4 regions of the Phreatobacter oligotrophus genome follow, and region 4 is predicted to be linked to each of the others. Evidence: riboswitches for the same ligand, from Rfam matches in the RefSeq annotation. Region 4 holds a riboswitch; each other region holds the start of a gene.

Region 1 (7,397 bases), on a different contig from region 4:
AAAGCCTGGTTGCGCAGCGCGATGACGCGGAACTCGACCTGCGCGCCACGGCGCACGCGCGGCACGTCCTCCTCGCGCACGAAGATGTTGAGCCAGAGCGTGTCGAGGTCGTCGATGACGAAGACCGGTTCGCCGCCGCCGGACAGGAACTGGCCAGGGCTGACGCGGCGCGAGACGACCGTGCCGTCGGCCGGTGCGGGGATGGCGATCTCCGGGTTGATGCGGCGGTCGGCCCGGAAGCGGGCGATCTCCGCGTCGGTCTTGCCGAAGAGACGCAGGCGGTTTTCGAGGGCTTCCAGACCGGTGACGGCGGCGCGATGGTCCGCGCGAGCGTTCTCAAGGTCGGCGCGGGCCTGGTCGACGTCGCGCTGCGGCGCGGCGCGACCGGCGAAAAGATCCGACTGGCGCTTCTCGTTGATCTCGGCGAGGCGGAGCTGGGCCACCGCCTTGTCGAGATTGGAGATGGCCGCCACGAACTCGTTCTGCGTCGAGACCATGTCGTTGGCCAGCATGAACAGCAACGGCTGGCCGCGGCGCACCACGTCGCCGGCGATGACGGGCACCCGCGTGGTGCGACCGGCATAGGGCGAGATGACCGGCACGGCGCTGTTCTCGTCGATGGCGAGACGCCCCTCGGTGATGATCTGCTCGCGGAAGACGCGCGCCTCGACCTTCTGGGTGGCGAAGGTCGACCAGTCGGATTCGGAAATGCGGAAGCGGCCGTTGACCTGGGTGACGCGATCGGGCGCCTCGGTCGGCGATTCGGCCGCGGGTTTCGACGTGCCGAAAAGGCGCCCGAGAAACGACAGGTCGACGGCATGGGCGGGACTCGGCCCGAGAGCGAGAGCCGCGGGAACCAGCGCAACAAGCCAGAAAGTTCGGAGGATGGGCAGCACGGGGACCAGGCTTTCACGTCTTACCAGGCTACCCGCGAAGGGACGCCGTCGAGCAATGTTCCACTAGCCCGCTTCGGGCAATGGGTCAAAGGCGCGCAGCGTCGCCGCGTGAGCGCTGCGCGGGATAGTGCATTTGTGATGCAGTCAGGTGACAGAACGATGAGGAACAGGCGCGAGACGGCGGGATTGATGCGAGGAGCCACCTCACCAGGGAGAAACCTCATGGCCAAGACCAAGACCCTCGAAGACATGTTCGTGGACGGACTGAAGGACATCCTCTTCGCCGAGCGCCAGATCCTGCGCACCCTGCCGAAAATGGCGCGGGCGGCCCAGTCGCAGGAGCTCAAGGCGGCGATTGAGAAGCACAAGGACCAGACGGAAGGCCAGATCGAGCGCCTTGAAAAGGTTTTCGAGCAGATGGAGGTGGCGGCCCGCGGCAAGACCTGCCCGGCCATCCTCGGCATCATCGAGGAGGGCCAGGAGGTGCTGGAGGAGTTCAAGGGCAGCCCGGCCCTCGATGCCGGGATCGTCGCCTCGGCCCAGGCGGTCGAGCATTACGAGATCGCGCGCTACGGCACGCTGAAGGCCTGGGCCGACCGGCTCGGCGAGAAGGACGCCGCCCGCCTGCTGGCGGAGACCCTCGCCGAGGAGGAGCAGACCGATGCCGACCTCACCAAGCTCGCCAAGGGCAGCATCAACAGGCAGGCGACCGCCGAGGCGGCCTGAGGCTCCATGTCGGCGGGTCCGCTGCGGGCCCGCCGACGTTCAGGCCGCGACGCCGTCGACCCGGTGGGCGAGATTGTTGCAATAGCCGCGCGGGTTCCACGGCGCGGCGTCGAGGGGCTGGTCCCGGCCTGCAAGGTCCCGGGCGACGGCAACGAGCATCACAGGCCCTGCGGGAACAGCGAGGGCGGCCGAGAAGCGCCGCCAGGCGAAAGTGTCGGCGGCGGGCGCCAGATCCGCCTCGGTCCAAGTCGCGCCACCATCGGCGGAGAGGCGCACCCCCGCGACAGGCGTTGCCCCCGACCAGGCCCAGCCGGCGACGCCGAGGGGCCGTCCGACCGCGTGGGTGAAGCCTGCGGCCGGCGTGGTGATCAGCGATTTCACGGGCATGTCGGTGATCACCGCGAAATCGGCGGGATCGACCGCATCGCCCGGCCCGAGGGGCTTGATCGGCAGCCGGTAGTCGGTGCCGCGCATCTTCTCGCCGTCGTGCTCGCAGTCGCGGATCTCGAGACGGTCCAGCCATTTCTGCCAGGCCGATCCGGGATAGCCGGGCACCACGACCCTGAGCGGCCCGCCATGCAAGGCCGGCAGCGGTTCGCCGTTCATGGCGAAGGCGAGCAGCGTTTCCGGAGCGAGCGCCTTCTCAATCGGGATGCCGCGCGACAGGGCGGGCTTGCCGGGGGCGGTGAGGCTGCGGTCGGGGCTGTGATGGGCCGTGTAGATCGCCGCTTCGGTGAGCCCGGCCCGCTCCAGCACGTCGCGCATCCGCACCCCGGTCCAGCGGGCGCAGCCGACGGCGCCGTGGCGCCATTGCGCGCCGGGGACGGGCGGCGAAAGGAAGGCGCGGCCATTGCCGGCGCATTCGAGGACCGCCGTCACATCGACGACGGGGAAATCGCGGGCGAGGTCGGCGAGGGTCAGGGACAAGGGCCGGTGCACCTCGCCACTGACCTCCAGCCGCCAGTCCCCGGCCGCGCCGATGGCCGGCATGTCGCCGTTGTTGCGGACGAAAAAGGCATCCTCCGGCGTCAGCGCCGCGTCGAGGGCGGCTGCGTCCGGCTCCCCGTTGAGGGCGTCGTCGTCGAGCCAGCGCAGGCGCGGCTTGCTGGCGAGGACGGCATCGGGCGCCGGATGCGGCATGCGGGGGTGACCTCTGGCGGAAGCTGAGGGGAGCCTAGCTGCGCCCCCGCCCCGGTGCCAGCCCCGGGCGCCGCGACGGAGAACGGCGTTTCGTCACGCCCGCCCTCCGGAGAGGGTTCATCTCCCAGGCGGCGGTGAGCCCATCAGGTCCGAAGGAGCCCAATCGTCCCTGCCCGTCCCGGCCGCTCAGTCCGTCAGGCCGGCGCGCTGCCATCCTCCGGCGACCAGTCCGGCGGCGGCACCCGGGCGATGATGCCGCGCCGCATGGCCTCTGGACGGTCGCGCCAGGGCACGAAACCATGCGGGGCCTCGGCACAGGCCCTGGCCATGGCAACGACGTCACCGGCATCGCGGTCCGGATCGAGGTCGCCGAAGACGAAGGTGTAGCCGCCGGCCGCCGACAGCGAGATCGAGCAGATGCGCTTGCAGACGCTGAGGCACTGGGTCGGCCGCACGCGGCAGTCGGTCCCCTCGGCGGCGCTCGCCACGGCCTCGAAGAGCTTTCGGCCGGGCGCTTCGGCCAGTTCGGTGCCGGGCGCGCGGCAGGAGGTGCAGACGGTGACGATGACCGGCCCGGCGGGACGATCAGGGGATGGGGTGGTGGTCACGATGCAATATTCCCGGCGCCATGGCGCCAGATGCCAGCCCTGACGGTCGAGGCCCGGCATTCGGCCTCGCCAGCGCGCAACCCGTGCTCCCCGCCGGCTTGCGTCCATCAGCAGCACTATGAGCAGCCGGTCTCCTGGCTCGCGACTCAAGCGCCCCGCCGTCCTTCCCGGCCTTTCGGCCAGTGGCTCACGACAAGGGCTCGTCGCCTACAGTTGCGGGGGCAGCCGCGGCCTCGGGCGAACCCTCACCGCATTCCCGTTTCACCCGCCGGGGCGGGCACTGCTCGGCGCGGACAGTGCCACGGCCCCGCCGCCGGCTCAAGCCGCGGACCTCGGGACCGGCTTCCCTTTCGTCACGCACCCGTGAAGAGGACCGCGTAACGTCCGGGCCATTGTCGGCGAAACCGGAACATCGCGTCCAACCAGGGGGAACCGACGCCATGCAGACCGCCACCGCCACCAAGCCGACGTCCTTGATCGCCATTCCCGCCGTGCCCTCGGCCCGCACGCTGTGGAACCTCTTCCTCGGCGGCGCCGCCGGCCTGGGTTTCTGGGAGTTCTTCTCCGCCACCTTCACGCACTGGGCGGCGGGTTTCCCGCTGCAGCCGCCAGAGCTGGTCAAGTCGCTGTTCCAGCACCAGCTCGGACTCACCGTCAGCACCCCGATGGCGGAGCTGCTGCATGGGCTGACCGGCCTGATCTTCTATCCGATCGGCTACTACATCCTGTCGCGGGCCCTGCCCTGGCTCGGCGTCACGGCGGCCGGCTGGATCTGGGGCGTCGCGACCTATTTCATCGCGCTCGGCTTTTTCGCGCCGCTCGCCGGCCAGCCGTTCCTGCTCAACAACGTGCCGGTGCTCTCCTTCATGAGCCTCGTCGGCCATGCCATCTACGGCTACCTCGCGGCCATCGTCTTCGAGCGCTTCGAGGAGGGCCGATGAGCCCGGTTGCCGGCACGGCCGAGCCGAAGGGGCGCAGCCGCGACGCGCGGATCGACCTCGCGCGCGGCCTCACCATGCTCATCATCTTCGTCGCCCATGTGCCGGGCAACCTCTGGGCCGAGTTCATCCCGGCCCGGATGGGGTTCTCCTCGGGGGCGGAAGCCTTCGTGCTCTGCTCGGGTCTTGCCTGCGGCATCGCCTTCGGCGGCACCTTCCGCCGCGACGGCTGGGTCGCCGGCACGCGGCGGATCGGCAAGCGCGTCTGGCAGCTCTGGCTCGCACAGGTGCTGACCTTCGCGGGCTTCGCGGCGCTGATGCTGTCGATGGACGCCTGGCTCGGCGGCAGCACCTATGCCGCCCGCTACAGCCTCGCCTATCCCGTCGCCTCACCGTTAGAGGCGGTGCTGGGCCTCATGACCCTCACCTATGTGCCGGACTTCTTCGACATCCTGCCGCTCTACATCGTCCTGCTGGCCGCCGTGCCGCTGATGACCCTTGTCGCCGGCGCCTCGCGCTGGTTGGTGCTCGGCCTCTCGGCGGCGCTCTGGCTCTTTGTGCAGGTCTACCCGCTGAACCTCCCGGCCCATCCGGCGGGCAGCAAGCTCTGGTACTTCGACCCGCTGGCCTGGCAGTTCCTGTTCTTCCTCGGCTATGCGACGACGGTCGGGTGGCTCACGCCGCCGCGGGCGACGCCGGCCCGCATCGCCCTTGCCGCCGCCTTCATCCTCGGCTGCATCCCGCTGACCTTCTCGGGCGCCCATGCGGCCTTCCCGGCGCTTGGCGAGATCTACCGCGCGATCTATCCGGCCGAGGCGATCTCGACCCTGCATCCCCTCCGGCTCGTCCATGTGCTGGTGCTGGCCTGGCTCTTCGCGGCGTTGCTCGCGAGCCGGCGGTCGTCGCTCTTCGACGGTTCGCTGAAGCCGGTCCTCGCCGTCGGGCAACAATCGCTGACGACGTTCCTCACCGGCATCGTGCTGGCGGCGCTGGCCGGCGTCGCGCTGGACCTCACGGGCCGCGACGGCGCCACGACCGCCCTCGTGAACCTCACCGGCTGCGCCCTGCTCGTCGCCACGGCCTATGCCGCGCGCACTATCAAGGCATCGCTGAAGACCCCGAAGCCCACAGGAAAGGACAGGCCATGGCTCGCCACGCAGTGACGTTCTCCCGCCGCGCCCTTCTCGCCGGCGCCATGCTCGCCGTCCCCGCCGCGCGCGGCGCAAGGGCCGAGACGGGTCGCATCACCCTCATCGTGCCCTTCGCCGCGGGCGGGCCGACCGACATCGTCGCGCGGCTTGCCGCCGACGGCATGGCCCGCCATCTCGGCCGCGCGGTGATCGTCGAGAACGTCGCCGGTGCGGGCGGCGCGACCGGCACGCTGCGCGCGGCACGGTCGCGCCCCGACGGCACGACCATGGTGCTGGGTCAGATGGCGACCCATGCGCTGACCCCCATCCTCAATCCGCAGGCGGGCTATGACCCGCTGGCCGATTTCGTGCCCATCGGGCTCATCGCCAATGCGCCCATGGTGATTGCGGCGCGCAAGGGCGTGCCGGCCGCATCGCTGCGGGAGTTCCGTGATTTCGTGGCGGGAAGCGGCAATCGCCTGTCCTTCGGCCATGCCGGGCTCGGCGCGACATCGCAGGTCGCCTGCGAGCTGTTCAACCAGGGCACCGGCGCCGCGCCCGTCTCCATCGCCTATCGCGGCACCGCCCCGGCGCTGAACGATCTGGCGGCCGGCCAGATCGACTTTGCCTGCGACCAGCTCACCAGCATCGCGCCGCTGATCCGCTCCGGCCACATCCAGGGCGTGGCGCTGATGGCGCGGGAGCGCTCGCCGGTCCTGCCGGATCTGCCCTCGGCTGCCGAACAGGGCTTCCCCGATCTTTCGGTCGAGGTCTGGAACGGGCTGCTCTTCCCGCGTGGCACGCCGGACCGGGTGGTGGCGGAGGTCCATGCGGCCCTCACCGCGACGCTCGACGATCCTGGCCTTGTGCGCCGCTTCGAGGAGCTCGGCGCCTCGGTGCCAATGAGCGCCGCGAACACGCCGGCGGCTTTCGGCGCGCTGATCCGCTCGGAAAATGCCCGCTGGCGGCCGGTGCTGGAGCGCCTCACGCGCTGAGCGGGTTCACTCGCTGACATCCCGCAGGATCCGCGCGAGGACGGGGTGCGGGAAGCGGCGGGCGACCGTCACCGCGAAGAAGGTCTCGGTGATGCGGTCGAGCTTGGCCGCCTCGGCGAGAAAGCCGGCGGCGAGCTCGTCGCGCACGACGATGCGCGGAATGACGGCGAGGCCCAGATCCTCGCGGGCGAGGAGACGCAGCATCGCCATGTCGTCGGCCTCGGCTGCGACCGTCGGCGTGACGCCGAGCTGGGCGGTAAACGCGTCGAAGGAGGCCCGCAGCGCCGTGTCGAGGGCGGGCAGCACCAGTGGCTGCTCGGCCAGGAGCGTGGCGAGGTCGCCTCCGCCCGATCCCACCCGGCGCGGCGTGCCGATGAGGCTGACCGGCTGATCGGCGAGGCGGTTGACCAGCCAGGGGATAGCGTCGTCGCGGGGCGGCGCGTGGGTGGTGAGCACCACGTCCAGCTCGAGGCTTTCCAGGCCCCGCAGCAGCTCGGCCTGCGAGCCCGAGCGCAGGTGAACCTCCACCTCGCCCTTGCCGATGACCGGGCGGATGAACTGCATCTGGAAATTGCGCGAGAGGGTGGCGAGCGCGCCGACCCTGAGGGCGCGGCGCGACCCGCCGGTCTCGCGCAGCGTCGCGGTGAGGTCCTCCGCTGTGCGGAAGATCGTCTCGGCATGGTCGAAGGCGATGCGGCCCGCCTCCGTGAGGATGAGACCGCGGCCACGGCGCTCGAAGAGATCGTGGCCGAGCGTCGCCTCCAGCGTCTTGAGCTGGGTCGACAGCGCCGACTGGGCGAGGTTGAGCCGCCGCGCCGCGCCGGTGAGCGTGCCCTCGGCCGCAACGGCATGGAAAAGACGGAGGTGGTGGAGGTTCAGCGCCGGCATCGTTCTTCTCAATAGAACGTAACGGCCGAAATTATGTATTTTTATTGAAGTCAGGCAAGCCTTATCTCCGGCGGCA
Region 2 (7,397 bases), on a different contig from region 4:
GTCCCGACTGCGCCGCGGCGTCTGATGCGGCTTGCCCGCTCCGCCCGGCATGTGCTGCGGCGGTTCCGCACAGACCGTTCCGGCGCCATCGTCCAGCTCTTCGCCGTTGCCCTGCTGCCGATCATCGGCATTGCCGGCGGCGCGGTCGACTACACCATGGCGAGCGGCCGCAAGGTGCGCCTTCAGAGCGCCCTCGACGCCGCCACCCTCGCCGCCACCCGCTCGGTGACGGCCAGCTCGACCAACGCCCAGATCACCCAGATCGTTCGCAACCATCTTAACGCCAACCTCGATTTCGGCGCGCAGGTGTCGCTCACCGTCGTGGTCGATGCGGCCGCCCGCAAGGTCGACGCCAGCGCCACGCTGGCCCACCAGCCCTATCTGCTGCCGGTGATCGGCATCTCCTCGATTCCGGTTGGCGCGCAGTCCTCATCGCAGCTCGGCCGCGCCCTGATCGAGGTCGCCCTCGTCCTCGACAATTCCGGCTCCATGGCCGGCTCGCGCATCACCACGCTACGCTCGTCGGCGACCGACCTGATGAAAAAGGTCCTCGACATGGCCTATATCCAGGGCGACGCGAAGGTGGCCGTCGTGCCCTTCGCCTCCATGGTCAATGTCGGATCGAACAATGCCGGCGCGAGCTGGATCGACAGCCAAGGCACCTCGCCCATCCACAACGAGAATTTCTCGACCGGCGTAAGCCGCCTGACGCTCTATTCGCAGATGCGCAACGTCTCCTGGGGCGGCTGCGTCGAGGCGCGGCCCTCGCCGCACGATGTCACCGACACCGCGCCCACCAGCGGCAACCCGGCGACGCTCTTCGTCCCCAGCTTCGCGCCGGACGAGCCCGACGAGGGCACCTGGTGGTCGTTCTACAACAACTACCTGGGCGACGGCTCCTGCCAGACCGGGCTTGGCACCGACACGCTATCCCGCCAGCGCCGCACCTGCAAATACAACGGCGCCACGCCCGACACCTCGCTCGCCAACGGCACGCGGCGCGGGCCCAACCAGCTCTGCGACTCCAACCCGATCATTCCCCTGACCGCCAGCCAGACGACGCTGACCACCGCGCTGACGGCGATGCCGGCCTATGGCGGCACCAACCTGCACGAGGCGGTGATGTGGGGCTGGCGGGTGCTGTCACCCGAGCCGCCCTTCACCGAGGGCCGCGCCTACAACACCGCCGACAACCGCAAGATCATGGTGCTGATGACCGATGGCGCCAACGACGCGATCGGCCTGCCGAACATGAACGGCTCGTTCTATTCGGCCTATGGCTATTCAGCGGCCGGCCGCCTCGGCACCACCTCCAGCAACCGCTCGGACATCGTCGCCAAGATGAACGAGAAGACGCTGACGGCCTGCACCAACGCCAAGGCGCTGGGCATCCAGATCTACACGGTGGGCTTCTACGTCACCGATGCGACCGCGCAGTCCATCCTGCAGCAATGCGCCACCAACCCGTCCATGGCGCTGCTGGCCGATTCCGACCAGGGCCTCGCCAATGCCTTCGACGCCATCGGCGACCACATCAAGCGCCTGCGCCTGACGAACTGACAAGGGAACTGGTGCCGGCTGAGGGGATCGAACCCCCGACCTTCGGTTTACAAAACCGCTGCACTACCGCTGTGCTAAGCCGGCCACCGTGCCCTTCGCCTACCAATGGTGGCCGCCTGTGGCAAGACGGCCGTTGCCGCACCCGCGACTCCACGGCACTATGGGGTCTTCACCGGCGGTTAACCCTTCACGCGCCTTATGGATGCCTCTTTTGTTTGGCTCCTGTGCGGCCATCGTCGGCGGTTCGCTCCGCCGCTCGGTCGCTGCGCAGCCCTCCCCCGAGGGAACGGCGATGATGGTTCGCTGCTGCTTCGATGGGGGGAACGTGCCAAAGCGTGACGAGGCCGTTGCGTATGCGTAACCTGACCCGCGACCCCGTGCGTGGTGCCCGTTCGGCGCGCGCCGACGCCCCCCGCTTCCCCTGGTTCACCGTGCTTGCGCTGTCGGCGGGTCTTGCCGGCCTCGCGACGCTGGCCCTGAAGACGCGCACGATCGAGCGCGCCGAGGCCGCGACCGCGCCGGTGACCATCGGCGCCGGGCAGCCTGCTCTGGTGACGCTCGGCTCCTTCGCGCCGCTGCTGGATCCCGCCTACGACCTCGGCGCCGGCCGCCAGACCTTCGCCACGGCCCGCCCCCTCGCCGCCCATATCCACGCGCCGGCTCCCGCGGCGCAGGCCGCCCCTGCCCTGCCGACCGGCCCGCTGGTGCTGGCGAGCCTGCCCGGCCGCGATGTCGGTCTCGAGAGCCGGCCGGGCCTGCCGCTTGCCCCCATGCCGCTCGCCCGTCCGGGCAGCGCCGGCGCCGCCGCCGCCGAGGAGGACGAGGACGGCCCCGACACGACCCTGGTCGCGCCGCTGCCGATGCGCCGGCCCTCCGACGCGCCCGCCGCCGCCGCGACACCCGAAGCGCCGCGCATCGCCACCCGCCGCAACGGCCGCGAGCAGCAGGCCGCCGCCGCGCCCGCTCCGGCCCAGCCGGATGGCCGCAACTTCTTCGAGCGCCTCTTCGGCCCCCGCCGCGACGGCCAGGGCGACGGCCCGCAGCTCGCCTATGCCCCGAGCGACGGCAATCTCGGCACCGATGCCGGGGCCTCCCGCGGTGGCGGCCTCGGCGGCGGTTTCTCCTTCGGGATCGGCGGCCCGGCGCCGCGTCCGCCCATGGGCGTCGCGATCTATGACATCGGCTCGCGCATGGTCTACCTGCCGAACGGCGAGAAGCTGGAGGCCCAGTCCGGCCTCGGCGCCTATCGCAACGACGTCCGCTATGCCCATGTGCGGATGCGCGGCCCGACCCCGCCGCATGTCTATGACCTGACCGAGCGCGAGGCACTGTTCCACGGCGTGCGCGCCATCCGCCTCAACCCGGTTGGCGGCAGCCAGGCCATCCATGGCCGCGCCGGCCTGCTCGCCCACACCTACCTGCTCGGGCCGAACGGCGACTCCAACGGCTGCATCTCCATCAAGGACTACGATCGCTTCCTGCAGGCCTTCCTGCGCGGCGAAATCCGCCGGCTGATCGTGGTGCGGGACCGCACCGAGGCGGTGGCCGCCGTGGCCCGCGCCAACACCCGCGTCTCCTCGCGCTGAGGCGCGGGAGAAACAAGCGGTCACATTCATGTGACAAGCACTGGACGGCGGGCCGGTTCCGGCAATTTACTGCCTCGCCGTCCGCATACCTGTCGGCGGCTGCGCCCCTGTCGGAGGACACCATGACCACGATCAATCGCCGCCATGCCCTCGCCACCGGCGCTGCGGCCCTCGCCGCCCCGGCTTTCCTCACCGCCGCCTCCCGCGAGACCTTCGCCCAGGCTGCCGCCGCGGCCGTCCAGGCCCCCGGCTTCTACCGCTACAAGGTCGGCGACATCACCGTCACCGCCATCAATGACGGCTTCTTCGCCCGTCCGCTCGAGGGCTTCGTCCGCAATGCCGAGCTGCCGGCGGTTCAGGCTGCCATGGCCTCGGCCTTCCTGCCGACCAATGCCGTCCCGATCCCCTTCAACACCCTCGTCGTCGAGACCGGCGGCAAGGTCGTCCTGCTCGACACCGGCAACGGCAATACCGGCGCTCCGACCTCGGGCACCTGGATGGCGAATTTCCGCGCCGCCGGCTTCGATCCGGCCACCGTCTCCTCGGTGATCATCAGCCACTTCCACGGCGACCACATCAACGGCATCCGCCTGCGCGACGGCACCGCCGTCTTCCCGAATGCCGAGATCCAGGTTCCGGAGCCGGAATGGGCCTTCTGGATGTCGGACGAGCGCATGAACGCCGCTCCGGAGGCCATGCGCGGCGCCTTCCAGAACTGCCGCCGCGTCTTCTCGCCGGTCGCCTCCGCCGTGAAGCAGTTCAAGCCGGGCGCGGAAGTGGCCCCGGGCGTGACCTCGATGCCGGCCTATGGCCACTCGCCGGGCCACAGCGTGTTCATGATCTCCTCGGGCAATGCCAAGCTCGTCTACATGGCGGACGTGACCAACCACCCCGCCCTCTTCGTGCGCAATCCCGACTGGTCGGCGATCTTCGACATGGATGCCGATGCCGCCCGCGCGACCCGTCGCCAGCTGCTCGACATGGCGGCGAGCGAGAAGACCCGCGTGCACTTCTACCACGCGCCCTTCCCGTCCAACGGCTACATCGCCAAGGACGGCGCCGGTTTCCAGCTCGTCCCGGCCCAGTGGACCCCGTCCATCTGACCTGACGCCCAGCGCTCTGATCGGAAGGCCCGCCGGCAACGGCGGGCCTTTCGCATGGGGGCATCCGCTTGCCGCCGGATTGACACATTGTCGCAACCCGGCGCATTCATGGGGCACGCGACGGCGGCCGCCCGCAAGGGACGGCCACGGGAATGCGGTGCGTGGCGGGCCTCATGGCCCTCCGCAAGGCCGCAGCTGCCCCCGCAACTGTAAGCGGTGAGCCCTCCCCCATCAGCCACTGACGCCCCGTTCGGGCTTCGGGAAGGCGGGGACCGGGCGACGACCCGCGAGCCAGGAGACCGGCCGACGCGACGTCACTGTCCGTGCGTGCGGGAGGCGCGCCCGGGAGCGGTCCCTTCCGCTTGATCCGTGACACCACCGTCGCGGACGTTTGGCCTCTTCAGGCCGGAATTCCGCGACCATCTGGGTCCGCAGCGGAGTTCCGCCATGCCTGTCGTTTCCCGTCTCCCCCGTCGTCAACGTCTTTCCGTTCTGCTCGCCACGGCGGCGGTGATTCTCGTTCCCGGTCCCGTCGCAGCGCAGCAGCCGCCGCTCCCCGCGGCGCAACTGCCCGAAATCACCGTGTTCGGCGCCAGCAACGTGCCGCTGGAGGCCCCGCGCGTCGGCTCGGCCGTCACCGTCATCACCGCCGAGGACATCGCCAACCAGGGCGCGGCAAGCGTCCCGGACGTGCTGCGCCTCGTGCCCGGCGTCGCCGTCAACCAGTCCGGCGGCCGCGGCAGCCTCACCCAGACGCGCGTGCGCGGCGCCGAATCCAACCAGGTCCTGGTGGTGGTCGACGGCATTCCCATCAACGACGTGAACTCGGGCGATGCCGACCTCGCCAACCTGCCGGTGGACAGCATCGCGCGGATCGAGGTGATCCGTGGCCCGCAATCCGGTATCTGGGGCCCCAATGCCCAGGCTGGCGTCATCTCCATCACCACCAAGTCGGGCCGCGGCCTCGCCAAGCCTGAGCTGACGGCGCGGATCGAGGGCGGGTCCTTCGGCACGCTCCAGGGCTCGGCGACCGTCCGCGGCGCGCAGGGTCCCTTCCACGCCGCCATCTCCATTTCGGGCCTGCGCTCCGGCGGCTTCGTCGTCGCGCCCGGCACCACGCGGCCCAACGGCTCGGACATGGGCTCGCTCTCCGCCAAGATCGGCGCGGACCTTGCCGACTGGTTCGACGTCGAGGGCGTGTTCCGGATGGTCAGCCGCAGCGGCTTCTACAATCCCGGCAACACCGCCTTCGGACCGGGCTTCGTCACCGATCCGAACTACGGCTTCCTTGCCGCCGGCACCGGGCGCAACACCGCCAACGACATCCAGGGCCGTGTCGCCGCCACTGCCAAGCTGCTCGACGGGGCCTGGACGCATCGCTTCTCCGCCGACACCTCGCAGCAGTCGACCAATGCCCGCGACAGCTATGTCTCGGCCTTCGGCTTCCTCGAGAGCCAGGGCTTCTGGTCGCGCACCGAGCGCAACCGGGCGGAGTACCGCTCGGCCTATACGTTCGAGACGCCCGGCCTGCTCGGCGCCCGCCACACCGTCGTCGGCGGCGCCGACATCACCCGCGAGCATTTCCGCTACTACTACGAGAGCGATGGTTTCTTCGGGCCCTTCGTCAACGACACCTATGCCGGCGCGGGCCGCTCGCGCGAGCGCAAGGGCCTGTTCGGCGAGTATCTCGTCAGCCTGCCGACCGGCCTGTCGCTCTCCGGCGCGCTCCGCCAGGACTGGAACTCTGCCTTCCGCAATGCGCTGACCTGGCGCGTGACGGCGGCCCAGACGCTTGGCACCGGCACGAAGCTGCACGCATCGATCGGCAAGGGCGTGACCAACCCGACCTTCTTCGAGCTCTTCGGCTTCTTCGCCAATTTCACCGGCAACCCGACGCTGCGGCCTGAACATTCCATCGGCTGGGATGCCGGCATCGAGCAGCGCTGGTTCGGCGGCAAGCTCGTGACCGACGTCACCTATTTCCGCGCCAGCGTGCGCGATGCCATCGTCCAGTCCGGCGGCACGGCGATCAACCTGCCCTTCGAGACGACCCGCCAGGGCGTCGAGGTGGCAGTGACGGCGCGCCCGCTCGGCTGGCTGTCGATCACCGGCTCCTACACCTACACGGACACCCAGTCGGCCGAACTCGTCGGCGGCGTCTATGTCGGCAAGGAGGCGCTGCGCCGTCCGCGCCATGCCGCGAGCCTCTCGGCGGTGGCGACCCTGCCGGACGACAAGACGAAGGTCACAGTCACCGTCGCCCACAACGGCACCATGCGGGACAGCTTCTTCGGGCCGGCCGGCGCCACGGACGTGCGGCTCGGCGCCTACACGCTGGTGGGCGCGCAGATCTCCCACGAACTCAACCGCAATGCGACCGTCTATGTGCGCGGCGAAAACCTCTTCGGCCAGCGCTACCAGGAGGTCTTCGGCTACCAGGGGCCGGGCGCTGCCGTCTATGCCGGCATGCGCGTGAAGCTCGGCGGCGAGTGAGCCGCCGCGCCGCGGTTTAAACCGTTTCGCATCGCTGCCTTGCCGCGCCCCCGTCGACAGGGGCGCGGCTTTCGGCCAGTCTCCCGCTCGGCAGACGAGCGGGCCGGCAGTGCCCGCCGCATCGGGAGGATCAGCATGTCTCAGCGTATCGCAGTGGTCACGGGCGCAGGCTCCGGCATCGGGCGGGCTTCGGCCCTGGCGCTCGCCAAGGCGGGCTATGCCGTTGTCGTGGCGGGCCGCCGCAAGGACGAACTGGAGAAGACCGTGGCGATGGCCGGCGGTGCGACCGTCGTCGCCGCCCCCACCGACGTCTCGGACGAGGCCTCCGTCGCCGCCCTGTTCAAGCTGGTCAAGGACCGCTTCGGCCGCATCGACGTGCTCTTCAACAATGCCGGCATGGGCGCCCAGGCCGTGCCGCTGGACGAGCTGCCGATCGAGAAGTGGCGCCAGGTCGTCGACGTCAACCTCACCGGCTCGTTCCTCTGCGCCCGCGAGGCCATGCGGATGATGCGCGCGCAGACCCCGAAGGGCGGCCGCATCATCAACAACGGCTCCATCTCCGCCTATGCGCCGCGCCCCTATTCCGCGCCCTACACGGCGACCAAGCATGCGGTGCTCGGCCTGACCAAGGCCATCTCCCTGGACGGCCGCGCCG
Region 3 (7,397 bases), on a different contig from region 4:
GCCTTCGAACAGTTGCGAGGGATTTTTGAATGACAACACGCCGGCAAGCACGCGGCCATCGAGTTCGGGCAGCACGACATGCATGGCGAGATCGGCGGCGCCAAACCCGCGCGGGCTGTCGCTCCAGGCCGCACGCTTGGTGGTGGCGACGATGGCCTGAAGCACGGGAACACCGACGTCATCGAGCGGCGTTGGCGCGCCGGGTTCTCCGGCGGCGGCAAACGCCGTCGTGGTGACGATCACAGCGGGAGCCAACCGCGATAATGCCGCGCGTAGGAACAAGGCGGCTTCGGCATCCTTCAGGCTGGTGACGAACAGCGGCGCCGGCGCGAGCCCACGCGCGACCAGCGCATGATAGAGCGCATCGATCGGCGCAACGTCCGCGGCCAGCAGCATCGACCTGTAAAAGACGATCGGGATCACCGGCCGCCCGTGCGTAATCGTGCTCAGGAGGCGATCGAGATCAATCGTTTGTTCCGCCGGCGTGTATCCACCGGCCCGTGGCAGCGGGCTGGGTTCGGAATATTTCAACGCCGCCCCTGCATGTCCGGACAACCGGCGCAAGAGCGCGCGAAGATTGTCACGGCCACCCTCACGGAAGTAGCGCAGCAAGGCCGCGAGTTCGTCGGACGGCAGCGTCGATATCTCGGCAAGCCGCGGATCGTCGCGATCCTCGCCGGGTAACACTGCCAGCGCGATGCCGCGTTCCTGCGCGAGCACGGCGAGCCGCTCAATTCCGTATTGCCACCAAACGAGCCCGCCGAGCAGACGGACGACGATCACCTTGGCATGGCGGCCAACGCGATCGATCCAGAGGTCGACCGACATCGGGTGCTTGAGATCGCGCAATTGCACCAGACGGACGCTCGGCAACGTCTCGCGCTCGACGGCCCAGGCTGCGGCAAGTCCGCCTAGATCGCTGTCGGCAAACGAAAGAATAGCGATATCGCCGGGCGGCTGACCGAGATCGACCGGCTCGACGATGTCGTCAAGGCTCGCTGAGCTGGTCGTCAATAGATGCATCGATCATCCACTGAGCATGCGCGTGATGACGGCGCGGTCTAGTCCCTTAAGCCCGATCACCACTAGGCGCGTCTCGCGCTTTTCCGACGCGGCCCAGGGGCGATCGTAGTGCGACGTGACGCGCGGGCCGACCGCCTGCACCAAGAGCCGCATCGGCTTGCCGCGCACCGCCGCGAAACCCTTGATCCGCAGCACGCCGGTCGCCTCGGCGGTCGCCGCCACGAGACCCGTCAGCGCCGCCGGGTCGTCGATCTCAGGCAGCGGCACGACGAAGCTGTCGAAATCGTCGTGATCATGATCGAGCTCGTCGTCATGCAACGTCCGGCGGTTTTCGATATCGGCTTCGGTGCCGACATTGAGGCCGAGCAGCGTCGGCGCATCGACCTTGCCGTTCGACACCTGCACGACCTTGACCGCGCGCGGCAAGGCCTTGGCGATTGACGCCGACGCTTTGTCGATCCCCGATTGATCAAGAAGATCGCATTTGTTCATCACGACAAGATCGGCGCATGCGATCTGATCTTGGAACACTTCTTCGATCGGATCGTCATGATCGAGCGCGTTGTCCGCCGCACGCTGCGTGGCCAGCGCCTTCATGTCGCCCGACACCTGGCCGTCGGCCAGCGCCGCGCCATCGACGACCGCGACCACGCCATCCACGGTCACGCGATTCTTGATCGACGGCCAGTGGAACGCTTGGACCAGCGGCTTTGGCAGCGCGAGCCCGGAGGTCTCGATCACGATGTGTTCGACCTTAGGACGGAGCGCGAGAATGACGTCGAGCGCCGGGACAAACTCGTCGGCCACGGTGCAACACAGGCACCCGTTCGCAAGCTCGACGATATTCTCCTCGGGGCAGGTTTCGTCGCCGCAACCCTTCAAGATTTCGCCGTCGATGCCGACATCGCCAAATTCATTGACGATGATGGCGAGCCGGCGCCCGTTCGCATTGGCCAGCACGTGACGGATCAGCGTCGTCTTGCCGGCCCCCAGAAAGCCGGTGACGATCGTACATGGAACGCGCGCAAGCTCATCCGTCATTCGCTCGGCTCCTGAAAATCAAACGGCGGCACCCGCGCGATCAATCCCCGCTTCAAGGCGTCCGGCCGGTCGCGCCACGGCATCAAGCCGTCGGCCGATTGAGCGAGAAGCTGCGCGCCTTGCACCAACGCCTGCGCGTCCGCCGCCGGATCGAGATGACCGAATACGTAAGTCCACGCGGGGGCCGATGCATCGGTCCGTCGCATCACCGCGCTGCAGCCGCGCTTGCAATTAGCAAGGCAGCGCAACGGTTGAACGGTGATATCGGTGTTTTCAGCCGCACGCGCCGTTGCCGCGGCAAGCGCCGCGCCGGGGCGTGGCGCATCGTCCGGATCGTCGGGCTGCCGGCACGTCGTGCAGACATAGATGATGGCTGTCGCGCCGTTACGCGCCTCAATGTCTGCGTTGTTGGAATTATCGGCCATTGTCACCCGCGCTGCTCCTCCTTGGAGCGATCCGCATTAATCTCGGGTGCTCGAACGGCATACGCCGCCCGATGAGGCCGTCACAGCGTTGTTTGTGCCAGGGCACCCCGCCCGGCACGTGACGGAACTAACGGCAGGTCTCCTGGCTTGCGGGTCACCGCCCGTCACCGCCTTCCCGGGAATGTCCCAGTGGCATTGTGGCACGAGCTCGCCGCTTACAGTTGCGGGGGCAGCTACGGAATTGGGACCTTCGTCCCGCACCGCATTCCCTTTTCGCTCTTCTGTTCGAAAAGACCGTCAGTTCCAGACCTATAAATGGCCAGATGGCGGCTTTGTCAATGGACGCACCAGTTGGCGCGCCGGTGCGGCCCTAGCCTTTTGGGTGGGCAATATGGTTCAAAGGACCGCGCCGGCTTAGGGTGATGATTTGAATGGTGGATGGTCTATTGGCAAGCGACGGCCCGCAATTGACCCTTGTCCTCGGCGGCGCCCGGTCGGGCAAAAGCCGCTATGCGGAATCGGCTGTCATGGCGTCGCGACCGCCCTGGATATACGTCGCGACCGCGGAACCATTGGACGACGAGATGGCGGCGCGGATCGCCAAGCACCGCGATCGTCGCGGACGCGATTGGCAAACGGTCGAAGCGCCGCTCGACCTCGCTGGGGCGATCTCCACCGCAGCGGCATCGAGCGCAATTCTCGTCGATTGCCTGACGCTGTGGCTCTCAAATCTGATGCTCAAGGAACGCGACATCGACGCCGAAGTTGAGCGCCTCGAAACCGCAATGACGACGCGCAAGACGCCGCTCGTTCTGGTCAGCAACGAGGTCGGATTTGGCATCGTGCCAGAGAACGCACAAGCTCGGCGATTTCGCGATCTGCAAGGGCGGCTCAATCAGCGGATCGCGGCGCGTGCCGACCGCGTCGTCCTCGTCGTCGCAGGGCTGCCGATGTTCGTAAAGGGAACGCCATGAGCAAGATCATCGACGAGACCGAAGCCGAACGCCACCGCGCCAAGATGGAAAAGCGAAAGGCGGTGCAGGACGCCGAGATCGCGGAAAAGACAGTCGAGAAGGGCCTGCTGATCATCCACACCGGTACCGGCAAGGGCAAGTCGACCGCGGCTTTCGGGCTCGCGCTCCGCATGCTCGGACGCGGGCGGCGCGTCGGCGTTATCCAATTCATCAAGGGTGCCTGGCATTCGGCGGAACGCGACGCGCTGGAGACCTTCGGCGATCAGGTGGTCTGGCACACCATGGGCGAAGGCTTCACCTGGGATACGCAGGACCTTAAGCGCGACGTCGCCGCGGCAGAACGCGCCTGGAACAAAGCCTGCGAACTGATGGCCGACCCGACGCTCGCGCTCCTCATCCTCGATGAGCTGAACATCGCGCTGCGCTATGATTATCTCGATCTGCGGGCGGTCATCTCAACGCTCGCCGCGAGGCGACCCGACCTGCACGTGGTCATCACCGGCCGCAACGCCAAGCCCGACCTGATCGCCGCGGCCGATCTGGTCACCGACATGACCCTCGTCAAACATCACTTCAAGGCCGGCGTGAAGGCACAGCCCGGCATCGAGTTTTAAGATTTGGAGTTCTGACAGTGGCCGCACGCGCGATTATGTTTCAGGGCACCGGCTCCGACGTGGGCAAATCGCTCATCGTCGCCGGCCTCGCGCGCGCCTACACCAAACGCGGACTGCGGGTTCGCCCATTCAAGGCGCAAAACATGTCCAATAACGCCGCGGTCGCAGCCGACGGGGGCGAGATCGGCCGCGCGCAGGCGCTGCAAGCGCGCGCCGCCGGCGTGCCGCCCAGCATTCACATGAACCCGGTGCTCCTCAAGCCACAGAGTCAAGTCGGCGCGCAAATCGTCGTGCAGGGAAAAGTCTATGGCACGGCGAAAGGCATCGAATACATGCGCATGAAACCCAAAATAATGCCCTACGTGCTCGACAGTTTCGAACGCTTGAAGCAAGAAGCCGATCTGATCCTGGTCGAAGGCGCGGGAAGCGCCTCGGAAATCAATTTGCGGAAACATGACATCGCCAACATGGGTTTCGCGCGTGCAACCGATACGCCTGTCGTGATCATCGGCGACATTGACCGCGGCGGCGTGATTGCAAGTCTGATCGGCACCAAGGCCGTTCTCGATCCCGAAGACGCCGCGCTTGTCCAAGGCTTCATCGTCAACAAATTCAGCGGCGACCCAAGCTTGTTCGCCGCCGGCGATGACGCAATTGTCGCTGCTACCGGCTGGCCTTCGCTTGGCTTGGTTCCCTACTTTTCCGAGTCGCGGAATCTTCCGGCTGAGGATTCGTTGGCGCTGGATCGTCCAACCCGGCGGCGCGACAACGCCAAGCTTGTGATCGCCGTTCCCATCCTGCCGCAGATCGCCAACTTCGATGACCTCGATCCGCTTGAAGCTGAATCCAACATCAACCTGATCCGCGTCCATCCCGGCCAAGCATTGCCCGGCGATGCGGACCTGGTGATCCTTCCCGGATCGAAAACGACCATTGCCGGGCTAAGGGCGCTGCGTGAGAGCGGCTTCGACGTCGATATCGCCGCGCATGTCCGCCGGGGTGGAATGGTGCTTGGGCTGTGCGGCGGCTATCAAATGTTGGGCAAGAGCATCGCCGATCCGAGCGGCATCGAAGGGCCGGCCGGAACGGTGCCGGGATTAGGTTTGCTCGACGTCGAAACGGTGCTGTCGCCGGAGAAAAGACTGGAGCTGAGCAGCGGAACGACACGCGACGGTGTCTCCTTCTCCGGCTACGAAATGCACATGGGTGTGACGGAAGGATCCGACCGTGCGCGGCCGTTCGCGCATCTCGCGGACGGAACGCCCGAGGGCGCGATTTCAGCCAATGGCCTGGTGGTCGGCACCTATATCCACGGAATTTTCGCCGACGACAAACAGCGCGCGGCATGGCTTGCCCGCTTGGACGGTGGCGCGACGACAATCGCTTACGACGACCTGGTCGAACGCACGCTGGACCGGCTGGCTTGGCATCTCACCACGTTCATCGATCTCGACCGGCTGCTTACATTGGCGCGATGACGACCGCGGCGAGAACGGCCACCAGCACGATGAAGATCAAATCGGCGCGCCGATAAAGCGCCAGCGCGGCGCGAATATCTGTCGGCCCGGCATCGCTGCGGCCGTTGCCCATGGCCGCGTCCTCAACCATGACCCCACCGTAGACGCGTGGACCTGCCAACGCCAAACCCAATGCGCCCGCCATGGCCGCTTCCGGGTAGCCCGCATTCGGCGATCGATGATGATGGGCATCGCGGCGCACCGCCCGCCAGGCCTGCGATGCGGACGCATTCTTGCTGATGGCCGCCGCCGCGATAATCAAAAGAGCGGACAGACGCGACGCCGGCAGGTTAACGAGATCGTCCAAACGCGCGGCCGCGAAGCCGAAGTCGCCATAGCGCGGGGTGCGATGACCGATCATGCTGTCGGCTGTATTGATGGCCTTATAGGCAGCGCCGCCAGCCAGTCCGCCAAGGGTGAGCCAGAACACCGGCGCAACGATGCCGTCGGAAAAATTTTCGGCCAGGCTTTCGATGGCCGCGCGCGACACGCCAGCCGCATCAAGAGTATCGGGATCGCGGCCGACGATCTGCGACACCGCTTGGCGTCCACCCGACAGCCCCTCGCGCTCCAGTGCATCGGCCACCCGGGCGACATGAACATGCAGGCTGCGCTGAGCGAGCAGCGTGCTAGCCAGCGTGCCGGCCATTACGATGCCCAATGGCAGCAGCAGAAGCCCGCGTTGCACGCCGAACCCCAAGGCGGCCGGAACCGCGACAATACAGAAAGCGGCCATGAATCCCGACGTCTTGCGATAGGCCGCGCTTCGGTCCGGACGGTTGAACTTGCAATCGAGCCAGTCGATCATGTAGCCCATCCACATCACCGGATGGCCGATCGCCCGCGTGATGCGATCGGGATAGCCGACCGCGGCTTCGATCAAGAGGGCCAGTAAGGTAACCGTGACGTTCATCAACCCTCACATCGAGGCATTGGGTCTGGCGCCGCTTGCCCATGGCGGCGATTTGGTCGCGGCACGGCGCCTGTTTCCCAATGCCCCGGAACCTTTCATCGATCTGTCGACCGGGATCAATCCCTATTCCTATCCATTACCGCCACTGCCGACCGATTGTTTCACCCGGCTGCCCGATCGGGCCGCCGTCGGGGCGCTGGCGGCCACCGCCGCCCGTGCTTATGGCGCACCGTCCGAGGGCTGCGTGGTGCCCGCGCCGGGAACGCAAATCCTGCTAACCCAGGTGGCAGCGTTGGCGACCCGAGGGCGTGCCGTCATCTTAGGCCCGACTTATGCCGAGCATGCGCACGCGGCACAATTGATAGGGCACGAAACGATCGAGGTTTCAGATCCCAATCTACTTCGATCGGCCAACCTCGCGGTCGTGGTCAACCCGAACAATCCGGACGGACGAATCCTTCATAAACCATTGCTGCTCGATATCGCCGCCGAGCTTCACCGGCGCGGCGGGCTGCTGGTCGTCGATGAAGCCTTCGCCGACGTGGCGAGCCAATTTAGCCTCGCCGAAACCGTCGAGCGGCCGAATATAATCGTGCTGCGGTCATTTGGTAAATTTTATGGGCTGGCTGGCCTACGCCTCGGCTTTGCGCTGTTGCAGCCACGCCTTGCTCTGCGGTTACAGGCCATGCTCGGACCATGGTCGGTATCCGGGCCCGCTATCGTCATCGGCCAGGCCGCATTAGCGGACGTCGATTGGAAAACACGGACGATCGCTGAATTGGCGCAAGCCGTCGTGCGGCTGGATCGCCTGCTGGTGGCAGCGGGCCTTGAAATTGTGGGCGGTACCTTGCTTTACCGACTGACACGATGTGCCGACGCGGCCGTGTTGT
Region 4 (7,397 bases):
CTGTGCTTTGCCAAGGCGCTCGGCGAGTTCGGCGCGACCATCACCTTCGTCTCGAATATTCCCGGCGAGACCCAGACCCTGCCCTCAGCGATCTACAACGCCACCCAGGTGCCCGGGGGCGATGCCATCGCCTTCCGGCTGTCGATCGTCGCCGTCATCATCGCGCTGGCCGCCCTTGTCGCCTCGGAATGGCTGGCGCGGCGCAGCGGCAACCGTCACGGCGCGCCGGCATGATCCGCTTCGCCTGCCGCCTCACCCGCCCCGGCTTTGCCCTCGACGCCGCCTTCACCGCCGGGCCGGGCGTCACCGCCCTCTTCGGCCCGTCCGGCTCGGGCAAGTCCACGGTGATCCGCCTGCTCGCAGGCCTGGAGCGCCCGGAGGAGGGGCGCATCACCCTCGGCGACACCGTGCTGCTCGACACCGCGCGCCGCAGGACCGTGCCACCGCATCGCCGCCGCATCGGCCTCGTTTTCCAGGACGCGCTGCTCCTGCCCCATCTCTCGGTGAAGGCGAACCTCACCTATGGCCGCTGGTTCACGCCGCGCGGCGAACGGCGCATCGCCTTCGATCCGGTGGTGGAGGTGCTGGGCATCGGCCATTTGCTCGACCGGCGGCCGGCGACCCTGTCGGGAGGCGAACGCCAGCGCGTCGCCATCGGCCGCGCGCTGCTGGCGAGCCCGCGCCTGCTGCTGATGGACGAGCCGCTGGCCTCGCTCGACCAGGCGCGGCGCCAGGAGATCCTGCCCTTCATCGAGCGGCTGCGCGACGCCTTCGCCATCCCCGTGGTCTATGTCAGTCATGCCGTAGAGGAAGTGACGCGGCTCGCCAGTCATGTCGTGCGGCTCGAGGCGGGACGCGTGGTAGCCACCGGGACACCCTCCGAGGTCTTCGCCGCGGGGCTTGACCGGTCCGGTGGCGACCGCTTTGCCCTGCGGTCGGTGCTCACCGCCCGCGTGAAGCAGCGCCTGCCGGATTACGGCATCACCCTGCTCGATCATCCTGCCGGTGAGATCGTCGTGCCCGGCCTGCTGCCCCTCGGGGACGAGGTCGGCGTCGCCATTCGCGCCACCGACGTGGCGCTGGCCCGCGGCCCGGCCGGAGACCTGAGCACCCGCACGGTGCTGGACGGCACCGTCACCCGCGTCGAGGCGGACGCCAGCGGCCCCTTCGCCACCGTGACCGTGACGCTCACCGGCGGTGACGTGATCGTCGCGGCGGTGACGCGGCTCGCGGCCGCGGCGCTGGACCTCGCGCCGGGTGTTCCGATGAAGGCGCTGGTCAAGGCCGGCGCCATCGACGAGAGCGGATTGCCCGGCGCGGTGCCGAAAGCTCAGCCCGGCTGATCCGGCTCGTCCACCAGGTCGGTCTCGAAGGGCGCGAATTCCTCGCGGATCGCGGCGCGCGTGCGCTCCTCGACGCGCCGATAGGCGGCCACCAGGGCCCGTCCGAAATCGGTGAGCTTCGCCCCGCCGCCATGGCTGCCACCGGCGGAGGTGACCACGACGGGACGGCGGAACAGCCGGTTCACCTCGTCGACCAGCAGCCAGGCCCGCCGGTAGCTCATGCCGAGGTCGCGGCCGGCGGCTGAGATGGAACCGGTGCGGCCGATGGCCTCCAACAGGTCGGCCTTGCCCGGCCCGAGCCGCGTCGTGCCGGACAGCACGATTCGTAGGCGGAGTTCCGACCGCGCAAAGCGATCTTCCGTCGGCCGCCGCGGCACATCCGTGTCCTTGTCCGATCCCGGTTCGCCCATCGGCGAGCACTCCCCACGCCCCCGGTCTAGCAAGCCCGCCCCCGGGCGTCACCGATTCCCCGCGCCGACTTGTCCACAGCCCTCCCCCCTTAGGGGGGATCCCGATGCCCCTGCGGCACGGCTTGCGGCCGCCTGCGCCCCGTGGTTGTGATGGCGCTGCTCTGGGTGCCCGCCGCGAGGCGGGTGAAACGGGAATGCGGTGCGGGCCGAAAGGCCCCATGCCGCAGCTGCCCCCGCAACTGTAAGCGACGCCAAGCTCCACGCACCACTGGTCCTCCGGGACTGGGAAGGTTGGAGCCGGTCCCTCACCGGACCAGTCGCGAGCCAGGAGACCGGCCCAGAGTGTCCTTAGACCCCAAACTTCGGCGGTGGGCCGAAGAAGGTGACACATGGTTCGCGACCCTCTCCGGGCAAGGCTTGCCCTTGCCGCCGCTTACGCGGCTTTTTCTGCTGTTTCCACACCTGCTTTCAGCCAGTCTCCGCCACAACCACGCGAGACAGAGCTGCCCTCCGTCGACATCACGGTGACGGCCAACCGCTCGCCGACCGAGATCCAGCGCACCGGCAGCGCCATCACCGTCGTGCCGCGTGAGCAGCTGCAGGCCTCCAATCCCGGCTCGCTGGTCGACGTGCTGCGCACCGTGCCCGGCCTCGACGTGACCGAGACCGGCGGCCCCGGCGCCTCCACCACCGTCCGCCTGCGCGGCGCCAGTTCAGGCCAGACGCTGGTGCTCATCGATGGCGTCCGCGTCGGCGATCCGTCCTCGGCCAGCAGCGAGTTCGACCTGTCGATCCTGTCGCCCGCGCTGATCGACCGGATCGAGGTGCTGCGCGGCCCGCAAAGCGCCCTCTACGGCTCCGACGCCATGGGCGGCGTCATCAACATCATCACCAAGCGCGGCCTTGGGCCCACCGGCGCCTTCGCCCAGATCGAGGGCGGCAGCTACGGCACCGGCGCCGTCTCCGGCGGCATCCACGGGTCGCAGGGCCCCTGGAGCTACGCCGCCTCCGGCTCCTTCGCGCGCTCCGACGGCTTCTCCCGCTACGGCTATCGCATCAGCCGCTTCGACCCCGCGGTCACCGCGGGCTACGATGCCGACGGCTACGACCGCTACAGCGGCTACGGCCGGTTCGGCTACGATCCCGGCACCGGTTTCCGCTTCGAGGCGGGCGTGATGGCGAGCGCCACCCGCTCCGAATATGACGCCGCCTCCGGCAAGTATCCCGATACGCCGAACGTCGCCTTCCGCCGCTTCTACCAGATCTACGGCCGTGGCTCGTGGGACACGCTGGACGGCGCGCTGACCCACGCCATCACCACCTTCTTCGCGCGGTCCGAGCGCATCTTCCGCGAGGTGCGCTACGGGTCAAACCAGACGCCGGCGCAGACCACCTCGACGCTCTCCGAATATTACGGCCAGCGCGTCGGCGCCGAGTACCAGGGCGACCTGCGTCTGGGTCTCGCCGGACGCGTCACGTTCGGCGCCCGGCTGGAGCGCGAGACGGCGGAGACCTTCTCGGAACGCTACCTGCCGACGCCGATCGCCCGCGCCTCGACGCTGGAGGCCGGACAGAACACCCGCGCCCTCTTCGCCCTGTGGCAATTGCCGCTCGGCGAGCGGCTGGACCTGTCCATCGGCGGCCGCATCGACGACGTGGTCGGCGTGGCGCGCTTCGCCACCTGGCGCGGCACGCTGGCCTATCGCATCACCGAGACCGGAACGAAGCTGCGCGCCAGCGCCGGCACGGGCGGCAAGGCGCCGACCCTGTTCCAGCTCTACGCGCCGATCTACGGTAATCCGAACCTCCAGGCCGAGACCAGCCTCGGCTTCGACGCCGGCATCGACCAGTCCATCCTCGGCGGCCGCGGCACCCTGTCGGTCACCGCCTTCACCAACCGCTTCTCGAACCTGATCGAGTACAACGCGCTGACCAGCAGCTATTTCAACGTGGCGCGGGCCGAGACCCGCGGCGTCGAGATGGCGGCAAGCTTCGTGCTCTGGCCGGATGTCGTGAGGATGCGGGCCGGCTGGACCTATCTCGAGGCCAAGGATCTTACCACGGGCCTCACCCTCGCCCGCCGTCCGCGCAATGTCGGCACCCTCGGCTTCGTGGTGACGCCGACGCCGGCCTGGAGCATCGAGCCCTCCATGACCTACGTCTCGCAGCGCTATTCCGGCAGCGGCGAGACCCTGCGCCTCAACCCCTACATGCGGTTTGACCTGAGGACCTCCTACCAGATCGACAAGACCTGGACCGCCTTTGCGCGGGTCGAGAACCTCACCAATGTCCGCTATGAGGAGGTCTACAACTACGGCACGGCCGGCCGCTCCTTCTATGCCGGCCTGAGGGCGAACTGGTGAGTGACGCGGCGACGATGACGGGCCTGGCGCGGCGGGGACTGGTCCCCGGCCTTGCCCTCCTCGTCGCGGTCCTCGCCATTGCCTCCCTCGCGGCGGGGCCGGTGCGCCTCAGCCCCTCCGACATCGTCGCGGCCCTTCTTGGCCGCGGCGACGAGGCCATCCGCACCATCGTCACCGAGATCCGGCTGCCGCGGGCGATCCTTGCGGTGGCCATCGGCGGCATCCTCGGATTGTCGGGGGCGGCGATGCAGGGCCTCCTGCGCAATCCGCTGGCCGCGCCCTCCCTCTTCGGCGCGCCGCAATCGGCAGCCTTCGCGGCGGTCGCCACCATCTCGCTCGGGCTCAACGACGCCCTGTCCTGGGGCCTGCCGGTCGCGGCCATTGCCGGCGCCTTCCTGTCGGTCTTCGTGCTGGTGGCGGTGGCTGGCCGCAATGCCAGCCTGCTGCTCCTCATCCTCTCGGGCCTTGCCATATCGAGCCTCGCCGGCGCCGGCACGGCGCTCGCGATGAATCTCGCGCCCAACCCCTTTGCCGCGCTCGAGATCGCCTTCTGGCTGCTTGGCTCGCTGGAGGACCGCTCGATGCGCCACGTGGCGCTGGCGCTCCCCTTCATCATTCCCGCCGCCCTCATTCTCTATCTGCAGCGCGGCGCCTTCCGGGCGCTGGCGCTCGGCGAGGAGGCGGCGGAGAGCCTCGGCGTCGGGGTCGCCCGCCTGCGCCTCGTCGTCATCACCGGCGTGGCGCTCGGCGTGGGGGCTGCCGTCTCGGTCGCCGGCACCATCGCCTTCATCGGGCTCGTCGCGCCGCACCTGATGCGGCCGCTGGTCGGCTACGACCCGGCGCGCGTCCTCGTGCCGAGCGCCCTGACCGGCGCGGCGCTGCTGCTCGCCGCCGACATCGCCGTGCGGATCATCCCGGCCACCACCAACATCAAGGTCGGCGTGCTGACCGCCATCATCGGCGTCCCCTTCTTCCTCTGGCTCATCGTGAGGGAGCGGCGCAGCCTTGCCGGCGGCGTGGCATGAGCGAGGCCGCCCATCTCCTGCTCGCCGAGGGCGTCGGCGTCGCCTATGGCGGTTGCCCGGTGGTCACCGAGGCCGCTTTCGGGCTCGATGCCGGCCGGCTGGTCGCGCTGGTCGGACCGAACGGGGCGGGCAAGACGACCCTGCTCAGGGCCCTCGGCGGCCTCACGCCGTCGACCGGGCGCATCACCGTCGCCGGCACAGATCTCTTGAAGCTGCCGCCGCGCGAGCGGGCCCGCCGCATCGCCTTCCTGCCGCAGGGCCATGTGGTGCACTGGCCGCTCAGCGCACGCGATGTCGTGGCGCTCGGGCGCTACCCGCATGGCCTTGCCGATCCCGCGCGCATGGGCGCGCGCGATGCCGCCATCGTCGACGCGGCCCTCGCCCGCACCGATGCCAGCGCCTTTGCCGGGCGCCAGGTGACGACGCTCTCGGGCGGCGAACGCGCCCGCGTCATGCTCGCACGCGTCCTCGCGGTGGAGGCGCCGATCCTGCTCGCGGACGAACCGACCGCCGCCCTCGATCCGCGCCACCAGATCGGCATCATGGCGGCGCTGCGCGAGGAGGCCCGGCGCGGCGCCCTCGTCATCGCCGTCACCCACGACCTTGGCCTCGCCGCGCGCATGGCCGACGAGGTCATGGTCATCGATCGCGGCCGCATCGTCGCGCGTGGCGCGCCGCGCACCGTGCTGACGCCGCAGCTGATGCGGGAGGTCTATGGCGTCGATGCGCTGGTGACCGAGCACGCGGGCGAGCCGGTCATCGTGCCCTGGACCGCTCCATGACCCGGCCCGGTGGCGAGCCCCCGCAAAGCGGCGGCGAGGCGATCACGGCCCGAGTCCTCCGCTGGCAGGCCAAAGCGCAGCAGCCTATCGTCCCAGTCGAAGCGCCTGACCCAAATCCGTGCCGCAGCGAGGCCCTCGTGGATCCGGCGGGCTTCGGGATGGCGCACGAGGCGGTAGAGATCGGTCCCACCGGCTGGCGCGAAACCGGCTTCCGCCAGCACGGCATCGAGGGAACTCGCCTCTTCCCGCAGCCTGATCCGCATGGTCTCGGCCCAGCGCTCGTCGCCGAGCGCCGCGGCGCCGATGGCGAGGGCGGGCCCTGCAACGGCCCATGGCCCGAGGGCCCAGGCGATCGCCTCGGCGATGACCGGCGGGGCCACGGCGAAGCCGAGCCGGACCCCGGCCAGGCCGAAGAACTTGCCGAAGGATCTGAGCACCACCACCGGCGCCTCGCGGCACAGGCTGGCGGCCGTCGCCTCGGGCCTGAGGTCGAGGAAGGATTCGTCGACGACGAGCCAGCCCCCGCGCGCACCGACATCCCGCGCCGCCGCGGCGAGATGGGCGGGATCGCTCCAGCGCCCGTCGGGATTGTTCGGGTTCACGACCACGACATGACGAACATCGTCGGGGATCGCCGTGAAATCACCGATCGTCTGCACCTTCGCTCGGACCCGCTGCCACGACAGCGCATGTTCGCCATAGGTCGGCCCGACCACCGCGACATCGCCGGCCGGCGCGAGCACCGGCAGCCACTGGATCAGCGCCTGCGTGCCCGGAGCAGCGACGAGGCCGACGCCCTCCGGCACGCGATAGGCGCGGCGCGCGGCATCATTGAGCCGGCTGAGCGACCCCTCGTCGGGGAGCGCGGTCCAGGCCTCGGCCGGCAGGTCCGGCAGCGGGAAGGCGTGCGGATTGATGCCGGTCGACAGGTCCAGCCAGTCGCCGCGCGTGCCCCCGTGGAGGGCCATGGCCGTGGTGAGGTCGCCGCCGTGCTGCATGGCCCGTCCCTGCCATGGCGCCGCCGCCTTGGCCAGTCGCTCGCCGGCATCGCCGCCCTGCTGGCCGTCACCAACACGGCCATGGCCGAGCCCTCGGCCCGCATCGCCTCCATCAACATGTGCACCGACCAGTTGCTGGTCGATCTCGCGCGGCCCGACCAGATCGTGGGCCTCAGCCCCTTCGCCCATGATGGCTGGCGCTCGTGGGCCGCCGCGCGGGCGAGGGCCTACCCGGCGCTCTCCGGCACGGCGGAGGAGATCATCGTCCTGAAGCCGGACCTTGTCCTGGCCGGCCGCTTCACCCGCCAGGCGACGCGCGCCTTCATTCGCGAGCGCGGCATCGCCATGGAGGAGTTCGACGTGGTGCGCACGGTCGCCGACGCGCGGCGGCAGATCCTCCGCGTCGCCGCCATCGTCGGCGCGGAAGCGGCGGGCGAGGCCCGGGCTGCCGCCCTCGACACCGCCATGGAGCGGTT

The links. A riboswitch is a leader RNA that binds a small molecule or an ion and turns the genes downstream of it on or off. The one in region 4 is predicted to bind cobalamin.
Region 1: linked by a shared signal. The riboswitch ahead of C8P69_RS21300 (DUF1636 family protein) and the one ahead of C8P69_RS07945 (TonB-dependent receptor plug domain-containing protein) in region 4 are both predicted to bind cobalamin.
Region 2: linked by a shared signal. The riboswitch ahead of C8P69_RS20585 (TonB-dependent receptor plug domain-containing protein) and the one ahead of C8P69_RS07945 (TonB-dependent receptor plug domain-containing protein) in region 4 are both predicted to bind cobalamin.
Region 3: linked by a shared signal. The riboswitch ahead of C8P69_RS21645 (DUF1636 family protein) and the one ahead of C8P69_RS07945 (TonB-dependent receptor plug domain-containing protein) in region 4 are both predicted to bind cobalamin.

Annotation. Positions count from the first base shown of each region.
Region 1 is NZ_PZZL01000017.1:21,586-28,982, reverse strand. Features, by position in the region: gene C8P69_RS21315 (efflux RND transporter periplasmic adaptor subunit) at 1-896, opposite strand, end outside; gene C8P69_RS21310 (YciE/YciF ferroxidase family protein) at 1,119-1,622, shown strand; gene C8P69_RS21305 (sulfite oxidase) at 1,662-2,762, opposite strand; gene C8P69_RS21300 (DUF1636 family protein) at 2,957-3,370, opposite strand; cobalamin riboswitch at 3,478-3,670, opposite strand; gene C8P69_RS21295 (hypothetical protein) at 3,811-4,311, shown strand; gene C8P69_RS21290 (OpgC family protein) at 4,308-5,471, shown strand; gene C8P69_RS21285 (Bug family tripartite tricarboxylate transporter substrate binding protein) at 5,453-6,433, shown strand; gene C8P69_RS21280 (LysR family transcriptional regulator) at 6,440-7,321, opposite strand.
Region 2 is NZ_PZZL01000013.1:23,606-31,002, reverse strand. Features, by position in the region: gene C8P69_RS20605 (TadE/TadG family type IV pilus assembly protein) at 1-1,560, shown strand, start outside; tRNA gene C8P69_RS20600 (tRNA-Thr) at 1,570-1,644, opposite strand; gene C8P69_RS20595 (DUF2778 domain-containing protein) at 1,914-3,146, shown strand; gene C8P69_RS20590 (MBL fold metallo-hydrolase) at 3,269-4,249, shown strand; cobalamin riboswitch at 4,354-4,571, shown strand; gene C8P69_RS20585 (TonB-dependent receptor plug domain-containing protein) at 4,697-6,742, shown strand; gene C8P69_RS20580 (SDR family oxidoreductase) at 6,878-7,397, shown strand, end outside.
Region 3 is NZ_PZZL01000020.1:1,286-8,682, reverse strand. Features, by position in the region: gene cobN (cobaltochelatase subunit CobN) at 1-1,023, opposite strand, end outside; gene cobW (cobalamin biosynthesis protein CobW) at 1,027-2,064, opposite strand; gene C8P69_RS21645 (DUF1636 family protein) at 2,061-2,489, opposite strand; cobalamin riboswitch at 2,605-2,803, opposite strand; gene cobU (bifunctional adenosylcobinamide kinase/adenosylcobinamide-phosphate guanylyltransferase) at 2,921-3,463, shown strand; gene cobO (cob(I)yrinic acid a,c-diamide adenosyltransferase) at 3,460-4,077, shown strand; gene C8P69_RS21630 (cobyric acid synthase) at 4,095-5,555, shown strand; gene cbiB (adenosylcobinamide-phosphate synthase CbiB) at 5,539-6,507, opposite strand; gene cobD (threonine-phosphate decarboxylase CobD) at 6,497-7,397, shown strand, end outside.
Region 4 is NZ_PZZL01000003.1:156,195-163,591, forward strand. Features, by position in the region: gene modB (molybdate ABC transporter permease subunit) at 1-234, shown strand, start outside; gene modC (molybdenum ABC transporter ATP-binding protein) at 231-1,343, shown strand; gene C8P69_RS07940 (winged helix-turn-helix domain-containing protein) at 1,331-1,753, opposite strand; cobalamin riboswitch at 1,900-2,108, shown strand; gene C8P69_RS07945 (TonB-dependent receptor plug domain-containing protein) at 2,278-4,116, shown strand; gene C8P69_RS07950 (FecCD family ABC transporter permease) at 4,131-5,141, shown strand; gene C8P69_RS07955 (ABC transporter ATP-binding protein) at 5,138-5,923, shown strand; gene cobD (threonine-phosphate decarboxylase CobD) at 5,854-6,921, opposite strand; gene C8P69_RS07965 (ABC transporter substrate-binding protein) at 6,913-7,397, shown strand, end outside.